Regions from separate parts of the Streptomyces sp. NBC_00414 genome, predicted to be linked through region 1. Evidence: riboswitches for the same ligand, from Rfam matches in the RefSeq annotation. Region 1 holds a riboswitch; the other holds the start of a gene.

Region 1 (3,200 bases):
GGGCCGACTCCACCCCCGTACCCCTGGACCGGATGGTCGAGCGTGCCGAGCGGGATGCGGCGGACGGGTCGCCCGGGCTGCGCAAGGGCACGCATGTGCAGTCGTGGAGCGTGGGCATGTCGGAGGACGAGCCGCCGATCACACTCCCCGTGGAACGCGTCATGCGCTGGAACGCGGACGACAGCCACACGGAACTGGTCGTCGCCACCGACCCGCGCCACCCCGGCCGGCCGGTCCTGTCCGAGGCGGACGGCGGTCCGCGCCTCGTCGACGACGGGCACGTCATCAGCGAGCAGACCTTCCCGCCGAGCTGGAGCGACGCCCCGCCCCAGGCGCCGCCTCCGCGCGACGCCACGCGGCTGCGCGCCTATCTGCGGGAGGCGCAGCACAGCGACACCCCGCTGACCACGAGCGAGTTGCTGGACGCGGCAGGTGTCCTGCTCGACACCTGGACCCTCGGCGCCCGGGAGAACGCGGCGCTCGCCCGGCTGCTGGCGGACGCGAAAGGGCTGCGGCCGGTCGGCCAGGTGACCGACCGCCTCGGCCGGCCCGGTCAGGCGTACGTGTACGACGGCACCGGTTACCGCCGGATGCTGGTCATGGACCCGGCCACCGGTGCCGTCCTCGGCCTGGAGGCCACCGCCGCCGCCGACGAGCCCGAGTACGGCGTCGAGGCGGGCGACGTCATGGACTACAGCGCGTGGATCCGCTGACGCTCGCCCCCCGATCAGCTTGATCAGGCGCCGGTCTGCCGGGTGGCCGCCTCGACGGTCTGCGCCAGCAGCGTGGCGATCGTCATCGGACCGACCCCACCGGGTACGGGAGTGATCAGCGAGGCCCGCTCACGGGCGCCGTCGAAGTCGACGTCACCGACGTTGCCCGCGTTGTAACCGGCGTCGACGACGACCGCGCCCGGCTTGATGTCCTCCCCGCGGATCAGCCGGGGCCGGCCCACCGCCGCCACCACGATGTCCGCCTCCCGCACGACCGACGACAGGTCCGCGGTACGCGAGTGGCAGTACGTCACCGTGGCGTCGCGGCCGAGCAGCAGCATGCCCACCGGCTTGCCGAGGATCGCGCTGCGGCCCACCACGACGGCCCGCCTGCCCGCCGGGTCGACGTCGTACGCGTCGAGGAGCCGCATGATCCCGCCCGGGGTGCAGGAGGCGAAGCCGGGGAGTCCGAAGCTCATCGCGGAGAAGGACGCCAGGGTCACCCCGTCGACGTCCTTCTCCGGGGCGATCGCCTCGAAAGCCGCCCGCTCGTCGATGTGGTGCCCCATCGGGTGCTGGAGCAGGATGCCGTGCACGGTGGGGTCGGCGGACAGCCCGGAGAGCGTGCCGATCAGTTCGGCCGTCGTCGTCGCGGCGGGCAGGCTCACGTGCCGTGAGGCGATCCCGGCCTTGCGGGAACGGTTCTGCTTCATGCGTACGTAGGTGACGGAGGCGGGGTCCTCGCCCACCAGTACGGTGGCGAGGCAGGGCGCCACCCCGGTGCGTCCGGTGAGGTCGGCGGCGCGCTGCGCCGTCTCCTCGACGATCCGCCGGGCGAGACCGGTGCCGTCCATGAGTGTGGCCTGGGACATGTGCCGCTCCTGAGCGTCGTGGAGGATGCCCAGGCGCGCGGCTCAGACGGTTTCGTCGGGCCGCTCCCCGGTGGTGGTCCACCTCAGCGCCAGTCACGGCCTGCGGCCACTTTACGCTCCGCTGGGGGTGTCGTATTTGTTGTGCGGGTCGGTGGGGGTTGGCCGCGCAGTTCCTCGCGCCCCTGAAGGTGGGGGCCGTTGGGGGGCGGTCGCGCAGTTCCTCGCGCCCCTGTGGGTGTGGGTCGGTGGGGGCTGACCGCGTAGTTCCTCGCGCTCCTTGTGGGGTGTGTCCTTGCGGTGGGGCGCGGGTTTCAGGCTTCGGTCTCCGGGACTGTCGTCGGGTCGGTGCCTGTCAGGAAGGCGGTTGCCTGGGCCTCGACGCGGACCGCCCCGATCGCGCCCGCCCAGCGTGCCACCTCGGTGGCGAGGGCCGTGGCGGCCGGCTCGTCACCCGCGTCGCGGGCCAGGACGGACAGCAGCATCTGCTGGGAGAGGGTGCCGGGGACGTTCCCCGCGCGGGCGCCGAGGGCGGTCGCCCGGGTCCAGCGCTCGCGCGCCCGGTCGTGGTCGAGGTTGTCGTGGTCGTGGTCGCCGAGGTGGCGCAGTGCCTCGCGGGCCAGCAGGTCGTCGGCCGACTCCCCGGCGCGCAGGGCGAGTTCGTAGTGCGCGGGCGCCTCGTCCCGCTCGGCGAACAGGTTGTCGACGATCAGCCCCAGATACATCCGCGCCCAGCCCCGGCGCGTGTCGTCGGCGGCCCGCTCGCACAACTCCTCGGCACGCCTGCGCAGTGCCGCCAGCTCGGCGGGATCCTTGCCCGCCGGACCGAACCGGAACGTCCCGTCGCCGAGCAGCAGCCGGAAGTACACGTGCCGCAGCCGTACGAAGTCCAGGTCCCAGCGCCCGACCGGTTCGGTGAGTCCGTCAACCGCCCTGTCCGCGGCGGCGATCCGGGCGCCCGCGGTGTCCGTACCGCCGAACCAGTCGTGTTCCAGGGCGATCTGGGCACCGGCGAGCGCGAGCGCCGCCCGGTCGCGCGGCTCGGTCGTGACGGTGGCGTCGAGGAGGCATAACGCGCGCTGCCACCGTCCGGCCCGGGCGAGTTCACGCGCCGCTGCGGCGACCTCGTCCACCGGGAGGACGGCGTGGGTCGTACTCGTCTCTGTCATGGCGAGGAAGGTAGTAATCAGAAAAACTATCCACAAGAAAACTATTGCCCGACTTCAGGACGTCGGGCCACTTACGTCTCCGGGCGTCGGAAGAGGATCACCGTCGAGGACGCGCTGCCCGCAGTGCCGTCCGAAGAGCCGATCCGAGAAGACAAGTGGACACTCGCCTGCCCGCTCCACGATCCGGTCGGGGCCGCAGGGGGCGCGGGGACCGGAACGGAGCCCGACCCGGGCTCAGCCGGGCCGAGAAGGTCCAGGTCAGACGGGATGTGATCTGGACCTTGGGCATCACCTCTCACACCGCTTCCTGTTCTCCGGTGCCACTCTTCCGCGCGCTTCCTCGTGTCACTCTTCGGCGTCCCACGCCTGGAGCACGGTCTGATCGACGATCTTGCCGTCGCGCAGCGACATCATCGAGTTCGCGAGCACTCTGGTGCCGTCCGGGTACA
Region 2 (3,200 bases), 2.8 Mb from region 1:
GGCCGCGCCGAGGACGGCACCTTCAGCCGCAGCGAGGCCGTCGACCGGGACGGCTTCGGCTGCTCGGACTCGGGCAGCGGCGGCGGCTGACCGGAACGTACCCACGGATCTACGGACGCGCGACTGTGGAACGCCGCACCATCGAACCCCGCCCCGGCTGGCAGCAGACCGTCGAGGACCAGGGCCTCATCTACCCCCTCACCCGCTACCCGGACGACTCCCTGCGCCCGTACTGGGACGAGTCCGCCCACTACGTCTTCTCCCTGCCCGAGGTCGAGGCGCTGGAGGAGGTCGTCGAGGAACTCCACACGATGTGCCTGGCCGCGGCCGAGCACATCGTCGCCGAGGACCGCCTCGCCGACCTCGGGATCACCGACCCGCGGGTGGCGGAGACGGTCACCGAGGCCTGGCGCCGCCGCGCCGAACTCCCGTCCCTGTACGGCCGTTTCGACCTCCGCTACGACGGGACGGGCCCGGCGAAGCTCCTGGAGTACAACGCCGACACCCCCACCTCGCTCGTCGAGGCCGCGAGCCCCCAGTGGTTCTGGATGGAGGAACGCTTCCCCGGCGCCGACCAGTGGAACTCCCTCCACGAACGGCTCGTCGAAGCCTGGCGGAAGCAGGCCGCTCTCCTCCCGCCGGGCAGCCCCCTCTACTTCGCGCACTCCGCCGCCGACGAACTCGGCGAGGACCTCATGACGGTCGGGTATCTGAAGGAGACGGCGGAGCAGGCCGGCCTCGACACCGCCTGGATCGCGATGGAGGAGATCGGCTGGGACCGCCTCTCCGGGCGCTTCGTCGACAAGCAACTCCGCTTCATACGCAGCTGCTTCAAGCTCTATCCCTGGGAGTGGCTCACCACCGACCGCTTCGCCCCGCACGTCCTCGCCACCCTCGACAACGGCGGCGGTACCGGTACGACGATGTGGATCGAGCCCGCCTGGAAGATGCTGCTCAGCAACAAGGCCCTCCTCGCGATCCTCTGGGAGCTGTACCCGGACCACCCGAACCTCCTCCCGGCCTACCTCGACGGCCCACGCGAACTGGCCACCACCGGCGGGTACGTGGCCAAGCCCCTTCTCGGCCGCGAGGGCGCCGGCGTCACGGTCCACGAGCCGGGTGCCGGTCCCGTCGTCCGTGAAGAGGCCTGCTGCTACCAGGAGCTGGCGCCCCTGCCGTCCTTCGACGGCAACCGGGTCGTCCTCGGCGCCTGGGTCGTCGGACACGAGTCGGCGGGCCTCGGCATCCGCGAGTCGTCCGGCCTGATCACCGACGAGTACGCGCGCTTCCTGCCGCACGTCATCCTCTGACCCGCGACCTCCGACCCACGATCCTCCGACCCACGAGTTCTGGCCCACGAGTTCTGGCCCACGGCAGGGCCCGGTCACGACCGGGCTCTGCCGTCGCTCGCATGGTGGACGGCGGAGCCCCTCCTCCGGGCGCTCCCGGTACGCTGATCCACGGGCCGTGACTGGCGCGCTGGGATGGGATCGACCATCGGGGAGCGGCCCGGGAACTGTGTGCCGTGCGCCTGGGCCGAACCGTGAACGCCGAACGCCACGTCCGGAGGCCGTCATGCCAGAGCCCCTTTCCACCGAATCCACCGCCTTTCGCAGCGCCCTCGAAGTGATCCGTGCCGTCGAACCACGGATCGCCGACGCCATCGGGCAGGAGGTCGCCGACCAGCGCGAGATGCTCAAGCTGATCGCCTCCGAGAACTACGCCTCCCCGGCCACCCTCCTCGCGATGGGCAACTGGTTCAGCGACAAGTACGCGGAAGGCACCATCGGCCGCCGCTTCTACGCCGGCTGCCGCAACGTGGACACCGTCGAGGCCCTCGCCGCCGAGCACGCCCGCGAGCTCTTCGGCGCCGAGCACGCCTACGCCCAGCCGCACTCCGGCATCGACGCCAACCTCGTCGCCTTCTGGGCCGTCCTCGCCCAGCGCGTCGAGGCCCCCGCCCTGGAGAAGGCCGGCGTCCGCAACGTCAACGACCTCTCCGAGGCCGACTGGGCCGAGCTGCGCCAGGCCTTCGGCAACCAGCGCATGCTCGGCATGTCCCTGGACGCCGGCGGCCACCTCACCCACGGCTTCCGCCCGAACATCTCCGGCAAGATGTTCGACCAGCGCTCCTACGGCACCGACCCCACGACCGGCCTCATCGACTACGAGGCCCTGCGTGTCTCGGCCCGCGAGTTCAAGCCGATGATCATCGTCGCCGGCTACTCCGCGTACCCCCGTCTCGTGAACTTCCGGATCATGCGGGAGATCGCCGACGAGGTCGGCGCCACGCTCATGGTCGACATGGCCCACTTCGCCGGCCTCGTCGCCGGCAAGGTCCTCACCGGGGACTTCGACCCGGTGCCGCACGCCCAGATCGTCACCACGACCACCCACAAGTCGCTGCGCGGCCCGCGCGGCGGCATGGTCCTGTGCGACTCGTCGCTCGCCGACCAGGTCGACCGCGGCTGCCCGATGGTCCTCGGCGGCCCCCTTCCGCACGTCATGGCCGCCAAGGCGGTCGCACTCGCCGAGGCACGCCGCCCCGAGTTCCGCGACTACGCCCAGGCCGTCGTCGACAACGCCCGCGCCCTCGCCGAGGGCCTGATGCGGCGCGGCGCCACGCTGGTCACCGGCGGCACGGACAACCACCTCAACCTCATCGACGTCGCCTCCTCCTACGGCCTCACCGGCCGCCAGGCCGAGTCGGCCCTGCTCGACTCGGGCATCGTCACCAACCGCAACGCGATCCCCGCCGACCCCAACGGCGCCTGGTACACCTCGGGCATCCGGATCGGCACGCCCGCGCTGACCACCCGGGGTCTCGGTGCCACCGAGATGGACGAGATCGCGGGCCTGATCGACCGCGTCCTCACCACCACGGAACCGGGCACCACCAAGAAGGGCGCCCCCTCCAAGGCGCAGCACGTCCTCGACCCGAAGATCGCGGACGAGATCTCCCACCGCGCGACCGACCTCCTGACCGGCTTCCCGCTGTACCCGGAGATCGACCTCGGCTGAGATCCCGCCCGTCCCGGCCCCGGGCGTTCCGGCCCCGGCCGTCTCGCAACTCGCTCAGCTCCTGTCGTGACTCCCGCGGCGGCCCCGGCCCATGCCGGGCCGCCGCGCGGCGTATCCGCAGGGTGCCGACTGTGTTCCTCGTCTCATCGGCGACGACGGAGGGCGGCCGTTGGCCCGAA

What was found. Region 1 has a riboswitch for ZMP and ZTP ahead of OHS59_RS06035 (bifunctional 5,10-methylenetetrahydrofolate dehydrogenase/5,10-methenyltetrahydrofolate cyclohydrolase). Riboswitches for the same ligand answer to the same signal wherever they lie in the genome.
Region 2: it holds a riboswitch for ZMP and ZTP, as region 1 does, so the genes downstream of both, OHS59_RS17970 (glycine hydroxymethyltransferase) here and OHS59_RS06035 (bifunctional 5,10-methylenetetrahydrofolate dehydrogenase/5,10-methenyltetrahydrofolate cyclohydrolase) in region 1, are expected to answer to the same signal.

The regions. Positions count from the first base shown of each region.
Region 1 covers NZ_CP107935.1:1,363,674-1,366,873, reverse strand. The annotation lists gene OHS59_RS06040 (CU044_5270 family protein) at 1-713, shown strand, start outside; gene OHS59_RS06035 (bifunctional 5,10-methylenetetrahydrofolate dehydrogenase/5,10-methenyltetrahydrofolate cyclohydrolase) at 737-1,585, opposite strand; ZMP/ZTP riboswitch at 1,606-1,692, opposite strand; gene OHS59_RS06030 (hypothetical protein) at 1,897-2,751, opposite strand; gene OHS59_RS06025 (nuclear transport factor 2 family protein) at 3,097-3,200, opposite strand, start outside.
Region 2 covers NZ_CP107935.1:4,182,635-4,185,834, reverse strand. The annotation lists gene OHS59_RS17980 (hypothetical protein) at 1-90, shown strand, start outside; gene OHS59_RS17975 (glutathionylspermidine synthase family protein) at 126-1,310, shown strand; ZMP/ZTP riboswitch at 1,458-1,544, shown strand; gene OHS59_RS17970 (glycine hydroxymethyltransferase) at 1,576-3,021, shown strand.